Regions from separate parts of the Neobacillus canaveralius genome, predicted to be linked through region 4. Evidence: riboswitches for the same ligand, from Rfam matches in the RefSeq annotation. Region 4 holds a riboswitch; each other region holds the start of a gene.
What was found. Region 4 has a riboswitch for S-adenosylmethionine ahead of ABC255_RS27960 (transporter substrate-binding domain-containing protein). Riboswitches for the same ligand answer to the same signal wherever they lie in the genome.
Positions count from the first base shown of each region.

Region 1 (7,333 bases), 2.1 Mb from region 4:
GAATTAAAGATGTCGGAGTTGTCGGTGTGGAAGGTGCTTGGGAAATGTATGTCGGCGGCAATGGCGGGACTCATCTGCGTGAAGCGGATTTGTTGTTTAAGTTCAAATCAGGTGATGAGTTGGTCGAGATGATTGGTGCATTCCTTCAATATTATCGTGAAAGTGCTAAATACCTGGAAAGGACTTCAGCATGGGTGGAGCGCTTAGGAATAGACCATATTAGAGAGGTACTCTCTGATGAATTAATGGTGAAGGAATACAATAATCGAATTGATGAGGCACTGTCTGTGGTTAAAGATCCATGGAAAGAAGCGATTAATAATAAGAACCTTTTAAGAGACTTATATCAAAATGTAAAGGTACCAGTAGAAACGAAATAATGGGGAGTGGAGTGGATCTTATGGAAAAAACATTACGCAGCGTCTTCATCGGGGAAGTAGCGGAATTACCACAAAAGTTGGGAAAAACAGTCATCGTCGGCAATAAGGAAATCGCCGTTTTTAAAACAGAAAATGGCGATATACGAGCCATTGAGAACCGTTGTCCCCATAAAGGCGGCGTTCTCGCGGAAGGAATACTCAGTGGTGAATATGTATTTTGCCCTATGCACGATTGGAAAATAAGCGTTAAAGACGGCAAGGTTCAGTCACCGGATGTAGGGTGCGTTCAGACATATCCAGTGGAGGTTAAGGATGGTCAAGTATTTGTCTTAATCAGAGAATAGAAGGGGATGTAGGTTCCTCTTTCGATAGGTTCATAGTGACCGGGTAAGCGTGGAGATTGTGGTTTCGGTCACTATAAGAGGTTTATAGTGACCGTGTAAGCGTGGAAGTTGTGGATTCGGTCACTATAAGAGGTTTATAGTGACCGTGTAAGCGTGGAAATTGTGGTTTCGGTCACTATAAGAGGTTTATAGTGACCGTGTAAGCGTGGAAATTGTGGATTCGGTCACTATAAGAGGTTTATAGTGACTGTGTAAGCGTGGAAATTGTGGTTTCGGTCACTATAAGAGGTTTATAGTGACCGAAATCGAGGAGAGATAGTGGTTTGGGTAACTATAGGAGGTTTATAGTGACCGAATTCGAGGAGAGGTAGTGGTTTGGTTAACTATAGGAGGTTTATAGTGACCGAATTCGAGGAGAGGTAGTGGTTTGGGTAACTATAGGAGGTTTATAGTGACCGAAATCGAAGAGAGCTTGCGGTTTGGGTAACTATAAGAGGTTCATAGCGACTGAACCAAAAGAGAGAGAAGGGTTAGGGTCACCAAGAAAAGTCCAAAGTGAACGATGAGGAAACAGACCCATTAAAATGAGGAGGTGAAAAGATGTCGATAATAAGTCCAAATCAAGTAGTGGAAAGTATGATTCAAGCAGGAAAAGTAAAGGCGAAATTACCTGTTAAAGATCTGCTCATCAGGGGTGCACTAAGTGGAGCGTTGCTCGGATTTGGCACAACATTGGCTTTTACAGCTGAGATCCAAACAGGACTAGGGATTGTCGGGGCATTACTTTTTCCTGCTGCATTTGTCATTATTATTCTCCTTGGATTGGAATTAGTTACCGGAAGTTTTGCTCTCATTCCCGTTGCAGTAATGGCGAAAAAAGCAACAGGAACCGAGATGTTAAAGAATTGGTTTTGGGTCATTGTTGGTCATGTAATTGGAGCTGTTTTTTACGCCATTTTATATATAGTAGCAGTTACACAGCTCGGTCAGGTCACCAATCATGCAGTTGCAGCAAAAATCCTTGCAGTGGCAGAAACGAAAACGCTGGGGTACAAAAGTCTCGGTTCAGAAGGGTTGCTCGTCGTATTTGTAAAAGCGATGCTCTGTAATTGGATGGTGACACTTGGTGTTGTAATGGCAATGACGACAAAGTCCGTAATTGGAAAAATTGCGGCAATGTGGCTGCCAATAGTAATTTTCTTTGCCCAAGGCTTTGAGCACGGAGTGGTCAATATGTTTGTCATCCCAGCAGGCATGATTCTTGGCGCAGATATTAGCATAGCTGATTGGTGGCTGTGGAATCAAATACCTGTGCTAATTGGGAATTTAGTCAGTGGGGCTCTTTTTACCGGATTCGCACTTTATTATACACACGGGAAACAAGAATCGAGAATGGTTTTGGAAATGCCCAGAACAAAAGCAGCAGTATCGAGTACACAGCGATAAGAAGGAGCGATGGTTATGGGAAAAGCGTATATTGTTGGAGCAGGTCCGGGTGACCCGGAATTAATAACGGTAAAGGCATTAAGATGTATCCAGAATGCAGAAGTTATTCTATATGACCGTTTGGTTAATCCGGAACTGTTAAAGGAAGCAAAAACGAATTGCCAGCTTATTTATTGTGGGAAACAACCAAATTATCATACATTACAGCAAGAAACAATCAACCATCTGTTAGTGAAGTACACCAAACAAGGGAAAAACGTTGTGCGATTAAAAGGCGGTGATCCTTTCGTATTTGGACGCGGAGCGGAGGAGGTGGAAGCCTTGGTGGCAAAGGGGCTTCAAGTGGAAGTAGTTCCAGGTATAACAGCAGGTATAGCCGCCCCTGTCTATGCTGGAATTCCAATTACACACCGAGAATTAAGCAGTTCTTTTGCTATCGTCACGGGGCATAAGTCGACGGGGAAACCAACCGATATTAATTGGAAAAGTCTCGCAACTGCAGTTGATACGCTGGCGATTTATATGGGGATCACAAATCTACCTTATATTTGCGAGGAATTACTGAAGCATGGAAAAAAGGAAAATACCCCTGTTGCGGTCATTCAGCAAGGAACAACGTTAGCGCAGCGAACGGTTACAGGGACACTTAGCTCAATTGTCGGTGTGGTTGAAAAAGAAGGTATTCAAAATCCTGCTATGATCGTTGTTGGAGAAGTTGTCACCTTCCGTGATAAAATAAGTTTACTAGAGGAAGAGGGGAAGGCGGAAAGCTATGCAACAATGGCTTAAAGAGGTCGCAAGAGGAAAAAGAGGGTCCAAAGACTTAGATTATCAACAAACAAAAGAAGTCGCTCAAACGATTATTAGCGGCAAGGCAACAGATGCGCAAATTGCAGCATATCTGATTGCGCTCCGCTTGAAAACGGAATCGCCGGAGGAATTGCTCGCATTTGTGCATGCCTATCAGGATGTTAGTAATAAACTAGAGCCGTCAAACCAGTCAATTATTGATCTGGCCAGTCCGTATAATGGAAGGAATTCTTTTACAGGAAGTATACCAACAGCCATTTTGATGGCTGAATACGGGTTTCCAGTGTTTTTACATGGCAGCGATTCACTGCCGCCGAAATATGGAATAGCGCTTAAGGATATACTTATACATTTAGGTCTAAATGTTTCTCAACCGCCACAAAGATTGGTGAAAACAATTCAAGAAGCAGGAATTGCATTTGCAAACACAGAGGAATATTGCCCTAGTTTAGGAAAGCTGAGGGGGATTCGCAAAGAGCTGGGGGTAAGAACTCTTTTTAATACAGTAGAGAAGTTATTAAATTTAGCGAATGCAGAATCACTTATGATGGGTGCTTATCATCGGACAGCGATTAACAAAATTGCCCCTATTTTTAAAGAGCTTTCCTTTAAAAATGTTTATGTGGTTCAAGGAATGGAAGGTTCTGAGGATTTGCCTGTTCACCGCAACAGCTTTATTTATAAAATTACAGACAATAAAATCGAATCATCGATTGTCAAACCAGAGGAAATGGGCTGTTGGTGCAAGAGTTAGATAAGGATACCAAGCTGTCTGCACAAGAACAGTCTGACATTACGCTGGCGATTCTCAGTGGGGAACAATCCAAATCATTACAGCTATTTTACAATCAAGTGCTTTTTAACACCGGCATCCGCTATTACCTGTTCGGTGTCGTCAATGATATAGGAGAAGGTATAGAGATAGCTAAAAAACAACTAAACGAACAACGAGGTTTAACTCAATTAGAAAAATGGAAAGTAAGTCAGCCTGAAAATATTACTACGTAACGTGAGCGTTCTGGACGAAATATCCGTCTAGGACGCTTAATTTTTTATTGGGCTAAAATAGAGACAAATTAATTTTTCTAAATTTTATATTTTTTCATTTACATAAAACCTATTGGTATGGTAGGATTAATTTCATCAATTACAAATACTTATCAAGAGAGGCTGAGGGACTGGTCCTATGAAGCCCGGCAACCTGCTGTGCAAGGTGCTAATTCCAGCAAAATGGTCTTCATTTTGGGAGATAAGGCGTTAAACAATCGTGAGATGCCTTTCCTTTTTGGGAAGGCTTTTTTGATAAACAGAGGAGGTTTATAGGAATGGCTACAACGGTAACATATGAAAACTGGAGTGAAATATCCGATCAATTCTCTATTGAGGATAAAACAAAAGGAGCAAAATCGGTATTGGAGTGGGCATACAACTCTTATGCAGAAGACCAAATTGTCTATGCATCCAGTTTTGGTGCAGAGGCAATCGTATTAATCGATCTCATCCAGCAGGTTAAGCCAGACGCGCATATCGTTTTCCTAGATACAGGCTTACACTTTCCGGAAACATATGAGGTTATTAACAAAATCGAAGAGCGTTTCCCTTCATTAAATATAGAGCGAAAACTGCCAAAGCTGACATTAGATGAGCAACGCGAGCAATATGGGTCAGCACTATGGAAGAGGGAGCCTAACCAATGCTGTAATATCCGTAAAGTCATTCCATTAAGGGAGACGCTGACGGCGAAACAAGCTTGGATCTCAGGGCTTCGAAGGGAACAATCACCAACAAGAGCAAACACTCAATTTTTAAATAAAGATGATAAGTTTCAGAACATTAAAATCTGTCCGCTCATTCACTGGACATGGGACGAAGTTTGGGCCTATATCAAGGAAAAAGACCTCCCTTACAATACCTTGCATGATCAAAATTACCCTAGTATCGGCTGTTTTCCTTGTACACAGCCTGTTAGTGCAGATGGTGATTCACGTGCAGGACGCTGGTCGGGAAGCGGCAAGACGGAGTGTGGCTTACACACATCCTAAAAGGGGGCTTTTAGATTGCTCACAGTTATAGCAGTAATAATTGGTTTGTTTTTTGCAGTCAATATTGGAGCTAGCGGTGCAGCTGCTTCAATGGGGATATCTTATGGAGCAGGGGTAGTAAAGAAGAGATTGGCATTGTTAATGTGCGGTGTTACCGTATTCTTTGGGGCATGGCTAGGCGGTGGCGAAGTGGTAAAAACCATTGGCAGCGGAATTGTTCCAAACAGCACTTTTACCGTACCTATCGCTCTTATCGTATTAGCTTCAGCAGCACTATCGTTGTTTTTGGCTAATATATTCGGAATCCCACTGTCGACGAGTGAAGTAGCAGTTGGATCGGTGGTAGGTGCCGGAATCGTTTATCAATCCGTATTTGTTAGTAACTTAGCAATGATTATGGTCTTCTGGCTGCTTACTCCTTTTGCAGCATTCGTGATTGCCATCCTAGCTGCGAATCTATTAAAAATCAAAACATTGAAACGCTGGATGGAGGCGCCGAAAGCCATTCCTATCCTATCCGTACTTGTCGTATGTATGGGGTTATTTGAAGCTTTCTCAGCGGGGATGAACAATGTCGCCAACGCTGTGGGACCGCTAGTCGGGGCTGACATTATGTCGACAAGTTCTGGGATTTTCTGGGGCGGGCTTTTTGTCGCAGCTGGTGCCATTCTGTTAGGACAGCGTGTTCTTGAAACGAATGGTAAAAAAATTACCACGCTTCGGCTGGAAGAAGGCTGTGTTATTTCTGGAACAGGAGCAGCAATTGTTACTGTAGCCTCGGTTTTTGGGATTCCTGTTCCACTGACACAAATCACGACATCGTCAATTATCGGCATCGGCTTTGCCAAGCATGGCAAATCTGTCCTAAAAAAGGGTATAGTGGTGCAGCTTCTTACGGTTTGGATTGTGTCACCTGTACTGTCCATGGTGCTTTCCTACACACTGATCCAGTTGCTAATCGAGCATAACTTTTATCCAATAGTTGCGATGGCAGGCGTTTTAATCTCTGTATTCGGAGTGTCGTTTTTGATGAAAAAGTCAAATCAGCCAGTTACTGAAGCAGTAGAAAAGTAGTTTGATAGAGTTTCGCTAAAACATTTTGATTTCACCGATAAATTCTTTATCGCTGATATAAATCTCTAATTTAGAGGATTTTAAAAAAAACGTAAATTAAATGAAGAAAGGTTTGATTCTGTTGTCATTTTTACCAGCACCTCATGGAGGTAAACTTATCCAAGCATTTGATCCAAACTATGATGTAACATCCATTGTAAAAGAACTAGAAATCGACGCCATTGCCTTAAGTGACCTTGAGTTAATCGGTGTTGGGTTATTTAGTCCCTTAACCGGTTTCCTTGGGAAAGCCGATTATGAAAATGTCGTGGAGAACATGCGCCTTGCAGACAATACGATTTGGTCAATTCCTGTTACACTTCCTGTTTCCTATGAAACAGCAGCAACACTTGAGGTAGGGGAGAAAATCAAGCTTGTATACAATAAAGAAGTATATGGAGTTATTACCGTTTCAGAATGGTATGAACCGAATCTAGACAAAGAAGCGGTTGAGGTATATAGAACGCTTGAAACAGCTCATCCTGGTGTAAAGCGTCTGTATGAAAGAGGCCCTGTCTATGTGGCTGGGGATATCACACTTGTTAAAAAACCAGAAAAAGGTGTTTTCAGTGATGTCTGGTTTGAGCCAAAGGAAACACGTGCATTGTTTGAAGCAAAAGGCTGGAAAACAGTTGTAGGCTTCCAAACAAGAAATCCAATTCACCGCGCACATGAGTACATTCAAAAAGCAGCACTCGAAACAGTTGATGGACTTTTCGTAAACCCGCTTGTCGGGGAAACAAAGTCTGACGATATCCCAGCTGATGTTCGTCTAAAAAGCTATCGTGTCCTTCTTGAAAATTACTACCCGGCAGAACGTGTACAGCTTGGTGTATATCCAGCAGCGATGAGATATGCTGGCCCAAGAGAAGCGATCTTCCATGCAATTGCTCGTAAAAACTTTGGCTGCACTCATTTTATTGTTGGCCGTGACCATGCAGGTGTAGGTAATTATTATGGTACGTACGATGCTCAATTAATTTTTAGTGAATTCCCTGAAGGGGAGCTTGGCATTAAACCATTATTCTTTGAACATAGCTTCTATTGCACAAAGTGTGAAGGAATGGCTTCTGATAAAACTTGCCCGCATAGCAATGAAGACAGAGTGATTCTTTCTGGAACAAAAGTCAGAGAATTGCTTCGTGCAGGACAGCTTCCTCCATCCACATTCAGCCGTAAAGAGGTTGTTGAAGTGTTG
Region 1 covers NZ_JBDFLL010000001.1:3,620,198-3,627,530, reverse strand. The annotation lists gene nirB (nitrite reductase large subunit NirB) at 1-380, shown strand, start outside; gene nirD (nitrite reductase small subunit NirD) at 401-724, shown strand; gene ABC255_RS18220 (formate/nitrite transporter family protein) at 1,325-2,170, shown strand; gene cobA (uroporphyrinogen-III C-methyltransferase) at 2,186-2,959, shown strand; gene ABC255_RS18210 (anthranilate phosphoribosyltransferase) at 2,943-3,734, shown strand; gene ABC255_RS18205 (transferase) at 3,719-3,988, shown strand; SAM riboswitch class I at 4,135-4,236, shown strand; gene ABC255_RS18200 (phosphoadenylyl-sulfate reductase) at 4,306-5,022, shown strand; gene cysP (sulfate permease) at 5,038-6,096, shown strand; gene sat (sulfate adenylyltransferase) at 6,197-7,333, shown strand, end outside.
Region 1: it holds a riboswitch for S-adenosylmethionine, as region 4 does, so the genes downstream of both, ABC255_RS18200 (phosphoadenylyl-sulfate reductase) here and ABC255_RS27960 (transporter substrate-binding domain-containing protein) in region 4, are expected to answer to the same signal.

Region 2 (7,333 bases), 4.6 Mb from region 4:
ATGGTTCCAACCAATAATTTTGTAAAAGGAATTAATAAAACAATTAAGATAATAAAAGGGATTGATCTAAAAATATTTACGAAGGCGGCAATAATAACATTTACCGTTCTATTTTCCCACAAATTACCTTTTCCCGTTAGAAATAACATCAGACCGAGGACTAATCCTAGGATAAATGTAGTAAACACTGAAATGGAAGTCATATAAAGGGTTTCCAGTGTTGCTTCCCATAACTGATCCCACTTTACCATTTCTATACTAGCCATTACTGATCACCTCCACACCGACTTGTTGTGAGTGAATATAATCAATGGCTCTCTGAATTTCGTCTGCCTGCCCATCTAAGTGAATAAATAATGTACCGTAAGATCCGTTTTGGGTGTGTGAGATTTTTCCTTGTAGAATGTTTACGACAACATCGAAATCCCTGATAAGAGTTGTGATTAACGGCTGTTCTGCTGCCTCTCCGACAAATGAGAGTTGAACCACTTTTCCATACGGATAACGTTCGAGTAAATGTTCGATCGTTTCTTTGGTTTCTTCCGGCTCAGTAACCTGTTGAACAAAACGCTTCGTAATCGGCTGTTGTGGGTTTTTAAACACATCTAACACCTGTCCAAGCTCCACAATTCTTCCACTTTCCATAACCGCTACCCGGTGACAAATTTTACGAATGACATGCATTTCATGTGTGATCAATACAATCGTTAATCCTAGCCTTTTATTGATATCAACTAACAAGTCCAAAATAGAATCGGTAGTTTGTGGGTCTAGGGCTGAAGTTGCTTCATCACAAAGAAGTACTTTTGGATTGTTGGCCAGTGCTCGTGCAATTCCCACACGCTGTTTTTGACCGCCGCTAAGTTGGGAAGGGTAAGCATTTTCTCGACCTTCAAGACCAACTAATTTAATTAATTCATTTACTCTTTTTTGTCTTTCTGCTCCACCTACGCCAGCTATCTCCAAAGGAAATGAGATATTCTCGCTAACCGTTCTTGACCAAAGCAAATTAAAATGCTGAAATATCATACTTATTTCCTGGCGAGCTTTTCGAAGCTCACTGCCTCTAATTTTTGAAATAACACGACCAGCAACGGTAACCGATCCTTCAGTCGGGAGCTCTAGTCCATTAAGCATTCGAATTAGGGTGCTTTTCCCCGCACCACTATATCCGATTACCCCAAAAATTTCCCCTTCTTGTATTTCTAAATTAACATCATCCACTGCCTTCAGCTGCCCCTGCTTAGAAGGGAAAACCTTGCGGACATCTTTTATAGAAATCATTTCATCACCTTCTTTTATCCAATAAAATACGTGTCTTAAATTCGACTGCTCAAATATAGGGTTTGACTGTTTTTAGTAAAACATTCTTATATTAGAAAAATTAAAAAGCCTTTCTGCATAGGCAGAAAGGCATCATAAATAAAGACCTTTCTCCCATCTTCCAAAGCATCCGCTTTGTGTGAATTGGCACCATTTCAATATTACTATTGACGGTTGCCGGGCTTCATCGGGCACATCCCTCCACCACTCTTGATAAGAGTTACAGCAAACTATATTCTATTAACATTCATTAATTTAAAAAATTATTTTAGTACGAAAGTTATCTTAACATGGATAAAAAGTGGTGTCAACGAAATTATCTACAAATTTCGAATAAACTCTTATTAGGCTTTTACTTTTAAAGAAGTAACACCTGTGGCGGTCTCAATCGCTGTTTCCAGGTCTTCTATTAAATCCTCTACATTTTCAATACCAATGGAGAGTCGTATTAAATCCTCAGAAACCCCAGCTGCCTTTAGTCCTTCTGCATCAAGCTGCTGATGAGTAGTGCTGGCAGGATGGATAATTAAGCTTTTTGCATCTCCAACATTCGCTACATGGGCGAAAAGTGTAATCGAATCAATTAATTTTGCTCCAGCTTCTCTCCCGCCTTTGATTCCAAAAACAATCATCGACCCGGCACCTTTAGACAAATACTTGCTGGCAAGTTCATAATCAGGATGAGAAGAGTGACCAGGATAGGATACCCACTCAACGGCAGGATGTTTTACTAAATACTCAACTACTTCCTTCGTATTGGCAATGTGCTCCTTCATCCGAACATGAAGTGTTTCAAGTCCGAGTGTAAATTGAAAAGCGTTTTGTGGACTTAAAGCAGGTCCTAGATCACGTAAAAGTTGTACCCGTGCTTTAATAATATAGGCAACCGCGCCTAAGCTTTTAGCATAAACGAGGTCATGATAGCTTGGATCAGGAGTTGTAAAACCTGGGAATTTAGATGAATTCCAGTCGAACTTACCACCGTCTACAATAATCCCGCCAGTGGTTGTCCCATTCCCTAAAAGCCATTTCGTTGCTGAATGTATAACAATATCTGCCCCATATTCTATTGGTCTGCATAGATAAGGTGTGGCAAAGGTATTATCAATTATTAATGGAACTCCTGCTTCATGTGCAATTTCTGCTACTTTTTCAATATCTAGAACTCTTAATGATGGATTACCAATCGTTTCAGCAAATACAGCTTTTGTTTTTTCATTGATTGCTGAGCGGAAATTTTCTGGATCTTCGGGATCAACAAATTTAACCTTGATTCCATATTTCGGAAGTGTAATGGCAAATAAATTGTATGTTCCCCCATATAAAGTGGAAGCGGAAACAATTTCATCTCCGGCTTCGGCAATATTTAAGATTGCTAGGGTAATCGCTGCCATTCCGCTTGCTACCGCTAGGGCTCCAACTCCCCCTTCCAGCAATGCAACTCTTTCTTCGAAAACAGTTGTTGTCGGGTTGTGAATTCGAGTATATATGTACCCTGTCTCTTTCAAGGCAAATAGATTTGCAGCATGTTCGGTATTTTTAAATTGATAGGCATTGTTTTGGTAAATTGGCACAGCTCGTGCACCTGTTACTGGATCCGGAGCTAATCCACCATGAACACTCAACGTTTCGAAACGATAATTCTTTTGATTTTCACCCATACCTAACACTCCTTCATTTTATGAAATAAACTCTTTAAACCGTTCCTCTGGTTTGGTTAAATAAAAGATTGACTCGATAAGTAAAATCGTACGGATTGGAGCTTTAACTTTTAGCTGTCCGTTTTTCATAAGAATTCTTAACTTTTCTTTCCCTTCTAGCAGACTATAAATGGAATCCTGCTGACCACTAATATCGTAAGTGGCAGCGATGTCATTATCGTCAGCCAGTAAAGAAACCTCTCCACGGTGAAAAACGAGGAAGTTCTCTTGACCTTCGTAAACTAGCCTTATTTTTAGACCATCCAATTTTTCAATCAACTTGAGAACGTGACTGCGCTGCTTAATAGCAGAAAGGAAAATCTGTATTAATTCTTTCATTCTCCATCACTCCGATTTCACTCCATTCTGTTATATATTCAAGTCAATTGATTGTAATACCTTTAAAATCCCATCGACAAATTTCTACTTTTGCTCACAAAAAAACAGACGTATCAGCGTCTGTTTTAAATTAACAATTGTTTAATTTTTTCATATAAGAAAGGAACAGAGTTGAATGCATAAATCATCTCAACTATTTCTCCATCCTTTATGAAAAGCAAGCAGGGAACACTCTCAATTTGAAATTTTTCTGCAAGCTCAGGGTAAAAATTCAGATTCATTTTCCCTATTTTCACATCAACCATATTTTCAATGATCTGGAGCATCCTTGATGCTACCTGACAAGTACCGCATAAAGGTGTATAGAAGTAAATGAGTCCGGATGAATGACTATTTAAGAATGATGATACCTCATCTAGGTTCCATTCGTTCATTTTTAACCCATTTCTAAAAATTCAGAATGAACATCAATATTTGCGCCTAATAGGACAGTGGCTAGATGGTACACTGGTGCAGTGGCTACTTCTCGGTACATCCGGTCTATATAAATATGTTCCGCTTGAGGAAATTCCCTTTTCAATTGTTTGCGAAGTTTCTCACCTGCATCATCTGCATCAACAAGGATATAGACCTCTTTATCTTCGAGGGTATCAATTAATTCATCCAATTTCGCCATGCTGATTGTTCCATTTGTACAGACAATCTCCATTGGTTCCTTCAGGATACTTTTAACCTTTTTCTTATCTGATTTTCCTTCCACAATCAGAACTTTATCACCATACGTGTCATTCATCATTCATCACCTATACGAAAGAGAGTTATTTGTTTGATGTTAACATATTCAACAAATTTAATAACGTGTGAATATGTTAACTATACCACGATTGTCTTTTTGATAATAGGCGTTTGCTTATGATTGCCCTAACACCAGCCACCATCATCACAATCTGTATATTTTGCGTCAGGCTGTTCCGTAACTGTTACATTTTGAAAAATCTTTCTCTGTTCTACTTCAAATCGTTGATCTAATTGAAATGTCATGTCCCCTGGTAACTGTATTTTACCAATGGAGGTGTTATCAAGAAATAATTCAATTTCACCATTTTTCATTTTCCCAATTACTCGATCTGTCACATCAACCTTTTGCTGCTTCAATGTCATACCAGGAGCTCCTTTTAAATAAAGTTTATTCTAGTATCCCCTGGATTTAGAATATACAAGGTGCGAATTTTTCCCATATAAAAAACACCCTGCATAACAAGGTGTTTACTAAAATTAGTCCTCTTTAATCATTTCTTCATATTGTTCTGCAGTCATTAGGTTGTCCATTTCACTGCTATTAGTAGGCTCGATGACAATCATCCATGCTTTTTCATATGGAGATTCATTTACGAATTCAGGGCTGTCACTTAAATCTTCGTTAACAGCAACAACCTTACCGCTTAATGGCGCATATAATTCTGAAACAGTTTTCACGGATTCAACGCTGCCAAATGGCTCATCAGCAGTCACTTCGTCACCAACCTCAGGAAGTTCAACGAAAACGATATCACCTAGCTCAGATTGAGCAAAGTGAGTGATACCTACGCGAACTGTTTCTCCTTCAACCTTTACCCACTCATGTTCTTCAGAATAACGCAATTCCTTTGGTGTAGTCATTAAAAAATCCCTCCATTATTTTCTAATATCATTTATCGATATTGATCGGTACTACCCTAATAACTTTTTGTGCTTACAGCCACATTTTCTCATACTCTTCTTCTTTAAAGCCAACAGTCACTTTTTCTCCATCCGTTACTAATGGTCTTTTGATTAACATCCCATCTGAGGCTAACAGATCTAGCAGCTCATCTTCAGAAGCAGTGGATATTTTATCCTTAATACCCAGTTCACGATACTTTTGCCCGCTTGTATTAAAGAACTTCTTTAACTCAAGGTTGCTCTTTTCGTAGATATCCTGAAGTTCAGCGCGAGTTGGTGGAGTTTCAACAATATGTATTGCATTGTAGGAAAGATGATGTTCATCCAGCCATTTCTTTGCATTTCGGCATGTCCCGCATTTGGGATACCAGTAAAAAGTAAGTGACATCTGTCCACCCTCCTCTAAAACATTCATGTTATTGCACGTCACTTTGATAGTAACATAACAGGAATAAAAGTAAAAACGCATCACTTTAAAATTTCGACTAATTCTGCAAAAATCCTGCTAAACATATAGAAAAACTTCAGGCTCCGCAAAATCCTAGGGAGCCTGAAGTTGATAAATTAAACGATATAGCGTTCAGCTTCAATCAGAACGTCAGCCGCTTCACGTTTCTTACCAATTACATTGATTGGTGTATGGCGAGTTAATTTACGAAGTGCTGATACGAGCATACGGAGAGTATCTCCTTGTTCGGTTGCAACTAGTGTTTCTTTCGCATGCTGTTCAATTTCATTGAAAGCTTCTTGGCAGAATATTTGTGTATAAAGAAGCTTTTGTTTGTTTTTCTCAAGACCTGTCTTGGCGATTGCTTTTTCTGTTCGTAACAGTGCAGATTCCATTGCGTAGGCATTTGAAACAATATCTGCAATATTTGATAAGATTTCTTGTTCTTTATCAAGTGCCTTACCAAATTTTTGAGCGGCTAACCCAGCAGCAAGCAAGCCAATTTTCTTCGCATTGCTTACCAGATGTTTTTCTGCCGCAAGCGGCTCATCACCTGGCTCTTCAGGCATTAACATCATGATTTCTTCTTGGAGCTTAATGGCTTTTTGGAACAATGGAAGTTCTCCTTTAAACGCCTTCTTAATATAGGTGCCTGGCACTAGGAGACGGTTAATTTCATTGGTACCTTCGAAAATACGATTAATACGAGAATCACGGTATGCTCTTTCGATGGTATACTCTTGCATGAAGCCGTATCCACCATGAATTTGAACACCTTCATCTACCACGTAATCTAAAACTTCACTACAGAAAAATTTATTAACAGAGCATTCAATTGCGTATTCAGCAATAGAATTTGCTACTAATTTAATATCCTTTTGCTCTTCTGCTGTTAGTTTGCCTTGATTTTCTTCATACATTCCAATCGTACGATAGACAGAGCTTTCTGCTGCGTAGATTTTGGAAGCCATTGTACCGAATTTTTCTTTTGTTAAATTGAATCGAGAGATTGGTGTGTTAAATTGCTTACGGCCATTTGCATATTTAACGGCCAGCTCAAATGCATTTTTAGATCCGCCTACACCACCAACTGCTAACTTATATCGTCCAATGTTTAAGATATTAAACGCAATGACGTGCCCTTTGCCATATTCCCCTAATAGGTTTTCAACAGGAACAAGTACATCTTCTAAGATAAGAGTACGTGTTGAAGAGCTCTTAATCCCCATTTTCTTCTCTTCGGCACCTGTAGAAACTCCAGGGAAATCTCTTTCCACAATGAATGCCGTAAAGTGTTCGCCATCAATTTTTGTATAGACAACAAATACATCGGCAAAACCAGCATTAGTTATCCACTGTTTTTCACCGTTAAGAATATAGTGGGTACCTGCTGCATTTAATTTGGCTGTTGTTCTTGCACCAAGAGCGTCAGATCCTGAACCTGGCTCCGTTAAAGCGTAGGCCGCAATTTTTTCACCAGAAGCAAGTGCAGGTAAATACTTTTTCTTTTGCTCTTCGTTTCCGAATAAAACGATTGGCAGTGAACCGATACCAACATGTGCGCCATAGGATAATGAGAAACCGCCAGCCTTTGACATTTTTTCTGTTACAAGCGAGGAGGTTACTTTGTCTAAACCTAAACCTTCGTATTCTTCAGGAACATCTGCTGCCAAAAGACCAAGATCACCTGCTTTTTTTAATAATTTTACAGTTCGATCAAATTCATGGTTTTCAAGATGTTCCAGTTGTGGAAGGACTTCTTTTTCAATGAAGTCTTCTGCTGTTTTAGCAATCATTAGTTGCTCTTCGTTAAAGTCCTCGG
Region 2 covers NZ_JBDFLL010000001.1:1,120,838-1,128,170, reverse strand. The annotation lists gene ABC255_RS05385 (methionine ABC transporter permease) at 1-266, opposite strand, end outside; gene ABC255_RS05380 (methionine ABC transporter ATP-binding protein) at 259-1,284, opposite strand; SAM riboswitch class I at 1,435-1,543, opposite strand; gene ABC255_RS05375 (O-acetylhomoserine aminocarboxypropyltransferase/cysteine synthase family protein) at 1,668-2,984, opposite strand; gene ABC255_RS05370 (SCP2 sterol-binding domain-containing protein) at 3,003-3,362, opposite strand; gene ABC255_RS05365 (thioredoxin family protein) at 3,488-3,796, opposite strand; gene ABC255_RS05360 (toprim domain-containing protein) at 3,799-4,155, opposite strand; gene ABC255_RS05355 (YusG family protein) at 4,284-4,523, opposite strand; gene gcvH (glycine cleavage system protein GcvH) at 4,638-5,021, opposite strand; gene ABC255_RS05345 (arsenate reductase family protein) at 5,095-5,451, opposite strand; gene ABC255_RS05340 (acyl-CoA dehydrogenase family protein) at 5,628-7,333, opposite strand, start outside.
Region 2: it holds a riboswitch for S-adenosylmethionine, as region 4 does, so the genes downstream of both, ABC255_RS05380 (methionine ABC transporter ATP-binding protein) here and ABC255_RS27960 (transporter substrate-binding domain-containing protein) in region 4, are expected to answer to the same signal.

Region 3 (7,333 bases), 2.2 Mb from region 4:
AGCAGCAGAACGTAAACTGGTGGAAGAAACGGGAGTGGATGGACTTCGGATCAAACATTTTGGTGTTTATGACTCACCTAATCGGGACAAAAGAGGCTGGATAATTTCAAATGCCCATTATGTCATAGCGAACGAAAACTCCTTGAAAAAGCGCAAAACTACCTATGACGCCCAAGATGTCCAGCTTTTTTCTATTGAAGAAGCTCTAGCTCTTGAACTTGCCTTCGACCATCGCAGTATTATTGATGATGCCCTCTGGTTTATCAAGAAAGATATGGCCCTCACCACACTTGCAAAACATTTCCTCCCAGAAGAGTTTGTGCTTTCGGAGCTTCAAGGAGTTTTGCTTACCGTTTTGGATGACCCATCCATCTCAACCGATGCGGCATTTTTTAGAAAAGCACCAACACTTCCATTTATAGAAGCTATATCGGAAAACGGGAAACTTAAGAAATCAAATGCATATTCGAAAACACCGGCACAACTTTACCGTTTTACAGATTTTCAACCGATTGTTTCGGTATATAGAAATAAACTAAAAGGTTAGGGGAGAGGTACAAATGGGGATTTTAAAGAATTGGACGCGTTTTGAAATAGCTTGGTTGTTCACCTTTACATTGATTAACATTTACCTGTTCTTCGCTTGGTCCGACTCACTTCTTGGTTTGATCTCATCTTTAAGTGGTATGCTCTGCGTGGTTTTAGTGGCAAAGGGAAAAATCGCAAATTATTATTTCGGGATTGTCCAAACGTTAACCTATGCTTATATTGCATACGGCTATGGCCTCTATGGAGAGGTTATGTTAAATGCATTGTTTTACTTTCCAGTACAATTTATTGGAATCTATATGTGGAAAAAGAACAAAACCGAACATGGTGTTAAGGGAGAAGATGTCAGAATAAGCAGCCTTACAAGAAAAGGATGGTTCTATACCTTAGTGTCTATCATCATTCTTACGATTGTCTATGGCTTTTTCTTAAAATTCCTAGGTGGCAATTTAGTATGGACCGATTCAGCCACAAATGTACTATCGATTGCAGCACAAATTTTGATGTTAAAGCGATATACCGAACAATGGCTACTATGGATTTCAGTCAATGTTTTATCAATTTTTCTATGGCTGGGTGTTCTAATCTCTCAGGGAGGAAATGATTTCTCCATGCTAGTGATGTGGTCAGCATTCCTTGTAAACAGCATTTACGGGTATGTGAATTGGAGAAAACTATCGATCAAACAAGTTCAGGAGGCGGCCTAAATGACAGTTGGTTTTATCGGAGGAAAATTCCTTCCCTTGCACCTTGGCCATGTGTATGCCATCGTTCATGCTTCAACGATCGTGGATGAACTGTACGTTGTTTTATCTCATAGCGAACTGCGAGACAGAGAGCTTTGTCAGGATACAAAAATGAACTATATTCCTGTTCAAATCCGGCTACGCTGGCTTTCACAATTAACCAAAGATATGCCACATGTAAAAGCAATTAGCATTGAAGATCATCAAGATAACGACAACTACGATTGGGCTGAAGGAGCACAATTAATAAAAAGAGAAATCGGAAAGCCCATAGATCTCGTTTTTAGTTCAGAAGTTCAATATAATGATATTTTTGAAGAATTATATCCTAACGCAAAGCATAAGCTGATCGATCCAATGCGTTCACAGGTAACCATCTCTGCTACAACCATTCGTACCGAAGGTGTCTATAAACATTGGGAGTTCATACCTGATTTTGTTAGACCTTATTTTGTAAAAAAGATTGTCATGGTTGGGACTGAAAGCTGTGGGAAATCATCCTTAACGAGAAACCTAGCTAAAATTTACAACACAACCTATGTAGAAGAATATGGCCGAACTCTATGTGAAGAATTGGGTGGCTGTGACGGGATTATGGTCAAGGAAGATTATCAAAGGATTGCTTATGGACATAAGATGGAAGAATTTAAGGCCATTGGAAAAGCAAATAAGCTTGTTTTTATCGATACAGAAGTCATTGTAACCCAGTTTTACTCAAACCTATACAATAATGAACATCAGCTGGTTCTAGATGAGATTGCAAAAATACAGGATTATGACCTATGGCTATTCCTTGAACCAGATGTAAAATGGGTGGATGACGGCTTACGTGTTCATGGCGAAGAGAAGGTAAGAGACCAAAACAATGAGAACCTAAAAACATTATTAAATAAGCATGATGTTGACTATAAAATCTTGAGTGGTAGTTATGAAATCAGGTTAAAAGGTGCCATGGAACATATTGATAAATTGCTACAGTAAAAAAATAAAAAATAAACCGATGAGCAGCTAATTTCCATCGGTTATTTTTATAATAATTAAATAGTCTTGTAATTTGAAAACTTTTAAAATATAATAAATTAAGTTTTTATTATTGCTATGTTGTTTAACTTAATTACGTAAATACATATTGTTAACCTTATCCAGAGAGGCAGAGGGACTGGCCCGATGACGCCCAGCAACCGCTATATTTATATAGTATGGTGCCAAATCCTACAGAACGAGGAAGTTCTGAAAGATAAGGAAGAGTATATTCAAAAACCCTCTTCCTATTTTTCGGAAAAGGGTTTTTTTATGGGGTGAAACAGTAAAACACGAACATTAATATAAAATATTTTAAAAATGTTCGATTTTGTATTGCTATTTTCGAATTTTTTTAGTAAATTAATAGACAAATAGTAATAAAAACGAAATATAACACAGGGGGAACGTCATGAGAAAACTACTTGCATTTATCGCACTAGCTTTAGTCTTGCTTGTCGCTGGATGTGGAGCACAAGAATCAACGGGGAAAGATACATCATCAAAAGAGGATAAGAAGAAAATTGCTCTCGTACTGCCTGAGAAAATTGGGGTTAACCCATTCTTCCAGCAAATGGATGAAGGGGCCAAAAAAGCAGCAGACGAATTTGGAGTGGAATTAAAGACAATCGAATCTACGGATCATTCAGCGATAGAAGAAAATCTTCGCGTAGCTGTAGCAGAAGGATATGATTTAATCATTACTTCATCATTTGAATCAGAAGATGCATTGAAAAAAGTAGCAACAGAAAATCCGGATCGTCAATTTGCAATTATTGATACGGTCGTCGACCTTCCAAATGTTCAAAGTGTTAATTTCAGAGAGCACGAAGCAGCGTTCTTGCTAGGAGCTGCAGCAGGCCTTTCTACCAAAAGTGATAAAGTGGGTATGGTAGTGGCTATGGATATTCCACTAATGAAAAAATGGACAGTTGCGTTTGAAGAAGGATTAAAGGAAACAAATCCAGACGCTGAGTTTTTAGTAAACTATGTTGGAAGCTTTACGGATCCGGCGAAAGCAAAAGAATTAGCGTTGTTGCAAGCTTCTAAGGGGGCAGACTTCGTTGCAGGAGCTGCTGCAGTCGGAGATCTGGGTGTATTTGAGGCAGCAAAAGAACAAGGAATCTTTACTTCTGGTCAGGACGTTGACCGTACAGAGGTAGATCCAGAGCACGTCGTTCTTTCACAGTTAAAAGGGACGGACGCTGCTGCATATGAAACAGTAAAAGCATTTGCAAACGGCGATTTTAAAACAGGCATTGTCGAGTATGGCTTGAAGGAAAAGGGCGTTGGCTTAACATATGTAACACATGAAAGCAAAACACCGCTTAACAGCTTTGTTGGACAAGAAGTTATTGACCAAGTAAAAGCACTTCACGAAGAAATTGTATCTGGAAAACGAGAAATCAAAAATCCACTGAGCAATTAATCTAATAGGCTATTACCGTTAGCATGGTTGTTAAAATCCTAAAGCCGATTTTAACGTGGAAATAGCTAGGTTCCGCTCTAGAATTTAGATTGCTGGCTCTTTTCTTCTTGAATTTATACTATTTCTTAAGGAAACTTAGTACAATCATTAACAAAGTTTAAGAAAAGAGCCATTTGAAAAAAGTAAACCGACTGCACAATGTAGTCGGTTTCCATTTTTAAAGGGGGGTAAAACCATGAGCGATGTGTTAGAAATGAAGGAAATGACCAAAAAGTACGGTGAGTTCCTTGCGAATGAAAGGATTTCGATACATCTGAAAAAAGGAGAGGTTTTGGCGATTGTCGGCGAAAATGGTGCCGGCAAGACAACCCTCATGCGGATGCTTTACGGTCTTGAACAGCCGACGAGCGGTGAAATAATATTGGGCGGTAAGAACATCAAATTTTCTGGACCACTGGATGCGATTGAAAATGGTATCGGTATGGTGCATCAGCACTTTATGTTGTTTTCAGATTTTTCCGTAACAGAAAATATTGTAATTGGGCATGAACCGAAACGTAATGGTTTCTTTAATAGAAAAGCAGCGGCAGAAAAAGTGAAAGAACTTAGCGAACAATATAAAATCAATGTCAATCCAATGAAAAAAGCTGGCGATTGCTCGATTGGTGAACAGCAGCGGATTGAAATTTTAAAAGTGTTATATCAGGGTGCGGATATTATTATTCTAGACGAACCAACAGCAGTCTTGACTCCGATTGAGGTTGAGGAACTGTTAAAAACGATTCAATTCTTAGCGGATCAAGGGAAAAGTATTATCTTAATTACGCACAAGCTGCCAGAGGTGATGAAAGTAGCGGATCAAATCACCGTGTTAAGAAATGGTAAAGTTACTGGAAATGTTTTAAAACAAAATACCAATGTCGAACAGTTGGCCACCTTGATGGTCGGGCGTGAACTTCAGAAACTTACCGACCGTATTCAAGTGAATGGCGAGCCGCTTCTTATGGTAGACAATCTTTCAATCGGCGGAAAAGATGAGAAACCAATTTTGGATCAACTCTCTTTAACAGTTCATCGCGGAGAGATTGTCGGGATTGCCGGAGTATCGGGGAATGGGCAGTCAGAGCTGATTCAGGCAATTTCAGGCTTGAGAAAAATCGATCGTGGCAGTGTCCGCTTAGGGGAGACAACCTTAACGGGAAAAAGTGTGGCCTCTAGAAGAAGTGCTGGTCTTGCTCATATTCCAGAAGACCGTTACCTGTGGGGCGCTGCAAAGGAAGCGACTGTCGAAGAAACAGGACTGATGGGCTATTATCGAAAGAAAATGTTCAATCAATCTTCCTTTATCCGACTAAGCCCATTTCGAAAGCTTGTTAGGGGATGGATTGAACGATTTGAAATTAAAACACCTTCCTTAGACGAAAAATCAGGAAATCTATCAGGCGGAAACTTGCAGAAACTTATTGTGGCACGTGAACTAGGATTTGAAACTGATTTTCTCATAGCAGCAGAACCGACCCGTGGTGTCGATATCGGCGCCATGGAATATATTCATGAAGCAATCATTGAGAAACGAAACAATGGAGAGGGAATTTTGCTTGTATCGTCTGAGTTATCGGAAATACTCGTTTTATCAGACCGGATTGCTGTTATGTACGAAGGGAAAATTGTTGATATTCTCGATCGAAAAGAAGCGACGGAAGAGAGATTAAGTGTACTTATGGCAGGAGGAAACGAGAATGAATCGCAAGCGTAAACTACAACAACTGCTTAGCTCGTTGGTACAGCCTCTTACGGCCGTGTTGATTGGGCTTTTGACAGGGGCAGTCGCTATTAGTCTAGTAGGGGCGTCTGTTTTGGAAACCTACAAAGTCATGTGGGACGGTGCATTCGGAAATTTCTACTTTGTTACCGCCACACTTGCTCGTGCCACTCCTATTATTTTCATCGGTTTAGGGCTGGCCATTGCTTTTCGAGCTGGTGTCTTTAATATGGGAGCAGAAGGGCAAATGGTGTTAGGTGCTGTCAGTGCTGCACTTGCGGCTTTATATGTTCCAGGACCAGGAATCATCAAAATACTAGCTGCACTCGCAGCTGGGTTTTTAGCCGGGGGCCTATGGTCGCTCCTTGCGGGATGGATGGAAACTAGATTTAAAGTACAGCTATTAATTTCAACGTTACTCTTAAACTATGTTGCGGTGTTATTTGCAGGTTATTTAGTTTCAGAGCCGTTCCAAGACATAAGTGGATCGGCTGCATTAGCGCAGACTCCGATGATTGATCAGATGGCATGGCTTCCTAAGTTATTCCAAGGTATGAGTGTTCATATGGGATTCGTCATTGCGATTGTTTTGGCGATTATCCTATTTATCATTCTGCGTTTCACTTCACTCGGATATGAAGTAAGAATGCTCGGATATAACCCGTTTTTTGCTGAGTATGGCGGAATTAACAAGATTAAGGTTCTATTGTTCAGCATGTTCTTTAGCGGCGGGATCGCTGGACTAGCGGGGACAGTTGAAGTCCTTGGTTCACAATATCGATATGTGGAAGGTTCCCTAACGGTGCCAGGTTATGCATGGACCGGGCTAATGGCAGCCCTTCTGGCAAATTCTAATCCTCTTGGTACAGCGGTAGCGGCGATTCTCCTTGCTGCACTTCAAACAGGTGCAATGGGAATGGAGCGAAATACCGAGGTTCCGCTTGAAATTGCCAGTGTAATTCAGGGTGTCCTTATCTTATTTGTAACAGCAAAAATCACCATCAATTGGTGGAAAGTAAAGAAGAAAGCGGGTGACATCCATGGAGCTGCTTGATCTCTCCTTTTTTACGTCAGCGATTCGAATGATTAGTCCGATTCTTTTGGCAGCTTTAGGAGGAGCCCTTTGTGCTCGCGTTGGAATTTTTAATGTTGGTCTTGAGGGCCTAATTTTAGCAGGTGCTTTTTCTGCCATCGTTGGAAATTATTTTAGCGGAAGTGTGCTTGTGGCCGTTTTAGTCGGTGCGTTAGGATCCGTCCTTGTTTCACTGCTATTTGGTTTGGCGGCCATTCGATTTAAAGCAAATCCAATCGTAGCAGGGATTGCAATCAACTTTTTAGTACTGGGTTTGACGACGTTTGGACTTCGGGCGATTTTTGATGTAAAAGGTGCCTTTTATGATAAAAACATGGAAGGACTGCAAAAGGTGGACATTCCGGTGATTGAAGGGATTCCTGTTGTAGGTAAACTTCTTTCTGGACATTCACCACTAGTTTATGTTGCTTTTCTAGCGGCAATATTGTTGTATATTTTCTTTTACCGTACGGTTACTGGTTTCCGAGTTCTTGCGGTGGGGAAAAATGAAGCAGCAGCAAGAAGCCTTGGCTTAAAGGTTACATTTTTACAGTACGGTTCAATTGTAGGATGTGGAATTCTTTGCGGTTTAGCTGGTGCTCAGCTTTCACTTGGTCAAGTGACTATGTTTACTGAGGGCATGACGGCTGGACGTGGCTTTATCGCTTTAGTGGCAATGATGCTAGGTCAATCTCATCCAATCGGGATCGTTGGATCTAGTCTTTTATTTGGGCTGATGGATGCGTTAAGTATCA
Region 3 covers NZ_JBDFLL010000001.1:3,522,181-3,529,513, reverse strand. The annotation lists gene ABC255_RS17695 (NUDIX domain-containing protein) at 1-547, shown strand, start outside; gene pnuC (nicotinamide riboside transporter PnuC) at 561-1,256, shown strand; gene nadR (multifunctional transcriptional regulator/nicotinamide-nucleotide adenylyltransferase/ribosylnicotinamide kinase NadR) at 1,257-2,276, shown strand; SAM riboswitch class I at 2,431-2,539, shown strand; gene ABC255_RS17680 (BMP family protein) at 2,728-3,744, shown strand; gene ABC255_RS17675 (ABC transporter ATP-binding protein) at 3,980-5,500, shown strand; gene ABC255_RS17670 (ABC transporter permease) at 5,484-6,560, shown strand; gene ABC255_RS17665 (ABC transporter permease) at 6,547-7,333, shown strand, end outside.
Region 3: it holds a riboswitch for S-adenosylmethionine, as region 4 does, so the genes downstream of both, ABC255_RS17680 (BMP family protein) here and ABC255_RS27960 (transporter substrate-binding domain-containing protein) in region 4, are expected to answer to the same signal.

Region 4 (7,333 bases):
TGAACACTTTCATAAAACATATCTTGGTTCTGTATTCTTTTTGTTAAAATATATTGACTGCCCATAAAAAGAATGGTCAATAATAAAGTCGTCGTAAGAACTGTAATGGTTACATACTTAATGGTTTGTTTCCTTTTTGATTTTTTGATGGCCTTCTGTATGGAAGGACTACTTATAAAATCGATTTCCTCACCATTTTTGGGTTCACGCTTATCACTCATAGGCTGCCTCCTTATAAATTTCCTCTAGCTTTTTTCTAGCCCTAAATAAATTCGTCTTTATGGAACTAACTCTTATTTCTAATAGTTTTGAAATTTCTTCATATGTAAGTCCTGATTGATATTTTAACAGCAACAGCTCTTGAAAATGAGGTTTCAACTGTGAGAGTGCCTTTCCAAGCTCACTGTTCCTTTCCTTTTTTAGAAAGATTGTTTCAGGAAGCTCTTTTATATCTACTTTCAAAAGCTCTTCGTTTAAGTTCAACTCAAACCTCCCTTGCTTACGGCATTGATCATAATAGAAATTTAACGCAACCCGTATTAACCAACTGCGTATTTTTGAGTTCTTGATTGAATCGAAATAAAGAAGATATTTATATGCAGCTTCCTGAACCGCATCCTCCGCATCCATCTTTGGAATGCCAACCTTAAGTAGGTATCTATACACAATATTAAGTTCTACATTAAGTTCATGATTCTTTTTAATTCCATCCATTATCGTCCTCCCGTCTACAAGACGTATTACGTAGAGAAAAGTTTACATTAATAATAAATATTTTTTTATGCATGCTTTCCTTAAAAAAATTGAGAAACATAGAAAAAGCACTTTCCCTTTACTTAAGGAAAGTGCTTAAAGATTATTTAGTGGTAATTACCTCATGCCGCCCGTAAGTTAAAGCTACTTACGTGCCCAATCGTTAATAGCTTTTATATCTTCAGGTTTCGTCCTACAACACCCACCTATTATTTTTGCTCCTTCTTCGTACCAGCGTTGAGTGCACATGGTAAATTGTTTAGAAGAAGCTCCTTCATTCCATTTTTTATTCGTAGCATCATATTCTTCACCTGAATTTGGATAAACAATAATTGGTTTAGAAGTTTTGCCTTTTATTTCTTTAATTAATGAATCAATAAAATCTGGTGATGAGCAATTAATACCAATGGCAGCTATTTGCTTCTCCCCTTCTAGCCACATCACACAATCAGACATTTTTTCTCCATTACTAATATGAAGCTCATCTTTTGCACTAAAACTAATCCAAGCGTAGATTTCTGGGAATTCTCTTATCACCCTTGTTATTGCTTTAGCCTCTATCAGACATGGAATGGTTTCACACGCTAGGATATCAGCACCAGCTTCAACTAGTATTCTAATTCTCTCTCTATGAAAAGAAACTAGTTCATCCTCATTTAATACATAATCCCCACGATATTCAGAACCATCCGCAAGAACGGCACCATATGGACCGACTGATGCAGCCACTATTGGTTTAGGTCTGTTCTTCCGATTTTCGGTATTATCCCAAAATTCATCACGTGCATTAATAGCAAGTTGAACAGACTTTTTAATTAAATCAGCGGCCTCTTTTTCAGATAGCCCTCTTTCCTCATAACCTTCAATAGTAGCTTGATAACTAGCTGTTATGGCACAATCTGCACCCGCTTTAAAATAATCTAAATGAACCTGCTTGATTAGCTCTGGATTTTCCATTAATATCTTTGCTGACCATAAACGGTCATTTAGATTACACCCATAATTCTCAAGCTCTGTAGCCATTGCTCCATCGATAATCATAATTGGATAATTTTCTAAGATCTGTTCTATCGGATTCATTTTACTTATCCTTCTTCCTAGTAAAATAGCCTACCTTTTTAATACTTTACTTATAAACTGCTTCGTTCTTTCAACACTTGGATTTGTAAACATTTGTTCTGCTGTTCCTTCTTCAAGAATCATTCCATTTTCCATAAAGATAATTCGATCAGAAATTTCACGAGCAAAATTAAGCTCGTGTGTGACAATCAGCATGGTATTGCCTTCCTTTGCTACATCTTTTATAACAGTTAACACTTCCCCAACTAACTCTGGATCAAGCGATGAAGTCGGCTCATCAAATAATAAAACCTCTGGATTGAGCGCCAGTGCTCGAGCAATACCAACCCTTTGTTGTTGTCCACCAGATAGCTGTACTGGATAATGCTCCAATCTATCTTGAAGACCAACTTTTTCTAGGATTTCTGCACTTACCTTCTTCGCTTCATTCGAACTTATATTCTTCACACTTGTTAAGCCAATCATGACATTCTGTAACACTGTTAAATTTTTAAATAAGTTATACTGTTGAAAGACCATTCCTGTGGATAATCGTAAAGACTGAATATCTACCTTTCTAGCGGATTCAATATTTACTCTCTTTCCACTAATTTCAACGATGCCCTTTGTAGGTTGTTCTAAGAAATTGATACAGCGTAATAAGGTTGATTTCCCTGAACCACTTGGTCCTAAAATAGAAACAACCTCTCCTTTATTAACGGAAAAATTTATTCCTTTTAACACATGCTGTTGGTCAAAATATTTATGGAGATTTTCCACTTTAATCATGAGATAACCCCTCTTTCATATCTCCGGGCACGCTTTTCTACTATAACTAGCAATCTCTCGACTATAATACAAATGATCCAATAAACAATAGAAACTGCTATATAGACTTCAAAAAAGGCTAAACCACGAGAACCAAGAATTTTGGCTTGTCCCATGATATCAATAACCCCAATAATAAAGACTAGAGAAGTGTCTTTAATTGTACTGATAAACATATTACCTAAATTAGGTATGGCTACCGATAAAGCCTGCGGGAAAATAATTTTCAGCATCATTTGAGTGGGACTCAACCCTATAGCTCTGGCTGCCTCAAACTGACCACGATCAACAGATTCAATCGCTGATCGTATCGTTTCAGACAAATAAGCACCTAAATTAATTGAAAAGGCTAATAAAGCATATACTTCCGGTGCAATGATATTTACATCAATATTCATGATCCATCCATATTCAGTTTGAAAAAAGTAAATCACTTTTGGTATTCCATAAAACACAAGATATATCTGCACTAAGAGAGGGGTTCCTCTAATAAAAGAGACATAAAAAGAAGAGATTGTCTTTAATACGGGTACCCGATAAATTTTTATCAGTGCTGTAGTAAGCCCAATAAATAAACTAATAATCAACGAACCTACGGCAATTCCAATTGTAATAGGTAATCGTGCAACTATCGCAGGAAAGCTTTCTATTAAAAAATGAATATCCAATAAATTTTCCATTTCTTCCTCCCTTTACAGCCTTATTCAGGGATGTATTCTCCACCCGTCCATTTGACTGACAGGTCAGCTAATGTACCGTCTTCTTTGAGTTCCTTTAGAATAGGATCAATTAATCCTTTTAACTCTTCTCCCTGCTTTCCATCTTTAAAAACAATTCCAATCTTATCATTCACGATAGGCTGTCCTACAACTTCTAAATCTATATTATATTTTTCTATAACAGAATGAATCATAATTGGGTCATTTACATAGGCATCCACACGTCCATTTTGTACATCTTGTAAAATTTCTGAAGGGGTTCCACTTTCGCTATATTTTAAAATAATATCATTTTCTGCTTTTTTATTATGTTCTTCAAGTAATAATGTATAAGAATCACCAGCTAAAGCTCCAACTTTTTTCCCCTCTAAATCTTCTACTGTTTGAATATCTGTTCGACCTGATTTCACAACAATAACGGTTTCTGCAGCAAAATAAGATTCGTCTGTAAACAAGTACTTCTCTTCACGTTCAGATGTTTTCGCCACCTGGTCGGCAACTGCCTGAATTTTATTTGATTCTAGTGCAAGAAACATACTGTCCCATGGAGTAGCAACAAAATCAAAGGTATACCCCTCTAATCTTTCATCAATTTCTTTTATTACGTCGATATCATATCCGATAAGTGCATTACTTTCATCCGCATAAGCGAAAGGAGGATAATCATTTTGAGTTCCAACTAAAATAACCTTTTCCTCCGTTCCATCTGCTGTTGTTGTTTCTTTAGAGGAACAACCATTTAATATACTAACCAAACCTACTAGTGCAATACTTGATAACAATAACCTAGATTTCTTTTTCATTTTACTATCTCCTTTAAAATAAATTTATTATTATTATTGAATAAGAATCTAAGTCATTACTTATATCCAATTCAAATCACTAAAACGGAAACAGAACAATAAAATAAAAAAGCCTCTTCCAATCAGAAAGAGGCTTTTTATCTAAACCTTATCTCTCAGAATGAAACACTCTGCAGGATTTAGCACCTTTCATCCTTCATGGAATGATGGTTGCTGGACGTCGTCGGGCCTGTCCCTCGGTCTCTCGTGATAAGTTATTCATTTTTTATGTTATTTTTTGTATATTATGATAATATTTAATATTAATACTATTGTCAACTACTTTTTCACTATGTACAATTCACTAAATAATCTGATTTTAGTATAACACTAAATCTTATAGATTTTGAGAATTCAGGATAAAAAGATGGGAGAAATGAACTTGAAAGAAGAAGCCTATTTTGATGTAGCAATTATTGGTGCTGGTACAATGGGAATAGCTGCCGGTGCCTTTTTAGCTCAACAGAAAGTAAACACTGTGTTAATCGATGCTTTCGACCCACCACATCATCATGGAAGCCATCACGGAGATACCCGTATGATTCGACATGCTTATGGTGAAGGCAGACAGTATGTAACACTAGTAAAACGTGCACAACAATTATGGGAGGAATTAGAACAGCACACCACCTATAAAATCTTTGAAAAAACCGGTGTTCTTGGATTAGGTCCAAAAGATTCTTCCTTTCTTCAAGAAACGATTGAGGCTGCTAATAAATATGATTTGCCATTAGATATTCTAAATAGCAAAGAAATAAAAGAAAGATGGCCAGGTTTTTCAGTACCAGATCATTTTATTGGTTGTTTTGAGTCAGAATCAGGCCTCATCTATAGTGAGAATGCCATTAAAGCTTATAAAGAAATCGCCATTAATAATGGAGCAAAACTTGTTACAAATACACCCGTACAGCAAATTGAGATGGAAGAAATGAACAATATAAAAATCTCAACTGAAAACCAGGTTTATTATGCGAAAAAAGTGATTGTTACAGCAGGAGCATGGGTAGCCAAACTATTACCAGACTTAAATCTCCCTATTCGGCCAACCCGTAAAGCCTTCGGCTGGTTTGACGCCCCTGCAGACCTTTACGATATCACCAACTTCCCCTCTTTTTACGTAGAGGACGATACGAATATGTGTTATGGATTTCCTTGCAAAGACGGAGCAGGCCTTAAGATAGGAAGATCAGATGGAGGTCAAGCTATTGATCCTAACCAACACAAACAGAACTTTGGTCAATACGAAACAGATGAAGAGGACCTAAGATTCTTCCTCCGAACCTATATGCCTAAAGCAAATGGAGAATTAAAACAAGGAAAAACATGCTTATATACCCTCTCAAGTGACAATCACTTTATCATTGATTATCACCCTGAACATGAAAATATCATCATTGCATGCGGTTTTTCCGGCCACGGCTTTAAGTTTGGTAGCGTTATGGGAGAAGTGCTCGGCCAACTGGCGCAAAAAGGGAAAAGTAGTTTTGATATTTCTTTATTCTCTCTTAAGAGATTTGATTTGTAATATGTCATCAATAAATAGAATAACTTAGTCATAACTAGACCAAGATGATCCATAACACGCAAAATCGATCTTTCATGTAATAAGTGTCTATATTTTCAGAGATGCTTATTACATGATAAATTAATTCTACAATTTTTATCTAATTCACCTTCTGCTCTCAAAAACAAAAAAACAGAAACCTATCAGGCTTCTGCTTCTTCTTTCAAAACTACCTTTGCCACTGCCTCACAATGGCTTGAGTGGTGATCGCAGACTATTTCAACACTAACTGCGATACGCACTCAACGTGTGTAGTCTGCGGAAACATATCCACCGGCTGCACTTCCACAGTTTTATACCCACCATCTTCTAAGATCCTCAAATCCCGTGCCAAGGTAGCTGGATTACAGGATACGTAGACAACCTTTTTAGGTTTCATCTTAATAATCGTTTGCAGAAATGTCTCATCACAGCCCTTGCGCGGCGGGTCCACGACAAGCACATCAGCAGAATTCCCTTCTTTATACCACTTAGGAATCACAACCTCCGCTTCCCCGGCTGCAAACTCTACATTTGTCATTCCATTTAACTCTGCATTCCGTTTCGCATCTTCAATCGCCTCTGGAACCACTTCTACTCCGAAGACCTTCTTTGCCTTTTGTGCTAAAAACAGTGATATCGTTCCGATTCCGCAATAGGCATCGATGACTGACTCTTCCCCACTGAGCCCTGCGTACTCAAGCGCTTTATCATAAAGAACCTTTGTTTGAACAGGATTTACCTGATAAAAAGAAAGAGCAGAAATGGCAAATTTCACATCACCAATCGTGTCATAGATAACTTCATTACCCCAAAGTACTGTTGTTTTTTCGCCAAGGATTACATTTGTACGCTTTGAATTAACGTTATGGACAATCGACTTCACTTTTGGAAGGCGTGCAACAATTTCCTCAACTAGTTTGTCTTTTTTTGGAATATCCGTGGTTCTGGTAACAAGCACCACCATTAGTTCCCCTGTTTGTTGTCCATAACGGGCCATAATGTGTCGCAGAACACCTTTATGTGACTCTTCATGATAAGCTGATATCCCAAGTTCACTGCATATTCCCTTCACTGCCTGCACAGCTTCGTTTATTTCAGGAAGTTGTATCAAACTTTCATCAGTATCTACAATTTCATGGCTTCTAGGCTTGAAAAAACCAGCAATCAGCTTTCCATCCTTTTCACCAACAGGTACCTGAGCTTTATTTCGATAATGCCATGGGTTGTCCATCCCTAAGATTGGGTGGACGATTACATCCTCTAGTTTTCCGATCCTTGTCAGGACCTGACGCACTTGATTCTCTTTATATTTCAGCTGTCCTTCATAGCTGATGTGCTCCAGCTGGCAGCCGCCATATTTATGAATCTCACTGTTAGGAACTTCTACACGGTATTGGCTTTTTTCATAAGTTTCAATCAAACGCCCGAAGCCGTATCCCTTGTTCACTTTAATCACTTTAACCTGCGCCTTTTCGCCAGGCAGCCCGTTTGGTACGAACAACGGGAAGCCTTCCACCTTTGCGACCCCTGCACCATCGTGAGTTAAATCTTCAAATACCACATCTATATAATCATTTTTTTTAACC
Region 4 covers NZ_JBDFLL010000001.1:5,744,285-5,751,617, forward strand. The annotation lists gene ABC255_RS27935 (anti sigma factor C-terminal domain-containing protein) at 1-221, opposite strand, end outside; gene ABC255_RS27940 (RNA polymerase sigma factor) at 214-714, opposite strand; gene mmuM (homocysteine S-methyltransferase) at 898-1,833, opposite strand; gene ABC255_RS27950 (amino acid ABC transporter ATP-binding protein) at 1,864-2,601, opposite strand; gene ABC255_RS27955 (amino acid ABC transporter permease) at 2,598-3,320, opposite strand; gene ABC255_RS27960 (transporter substrate-binding domain-containing protein) at 3,341-4,162, opposite strand; SAM riboswitch class I at 4,308-4,418, opposite strand; gene solA (N-methyl-L-tryptophan oxidase) at 4,578-5,726, shown strand; gene rlmD (23S rRNA (uracil(1939)-C(5))-methyltransferase RlmD) at 5,980-7,333, opposite strand, start outside.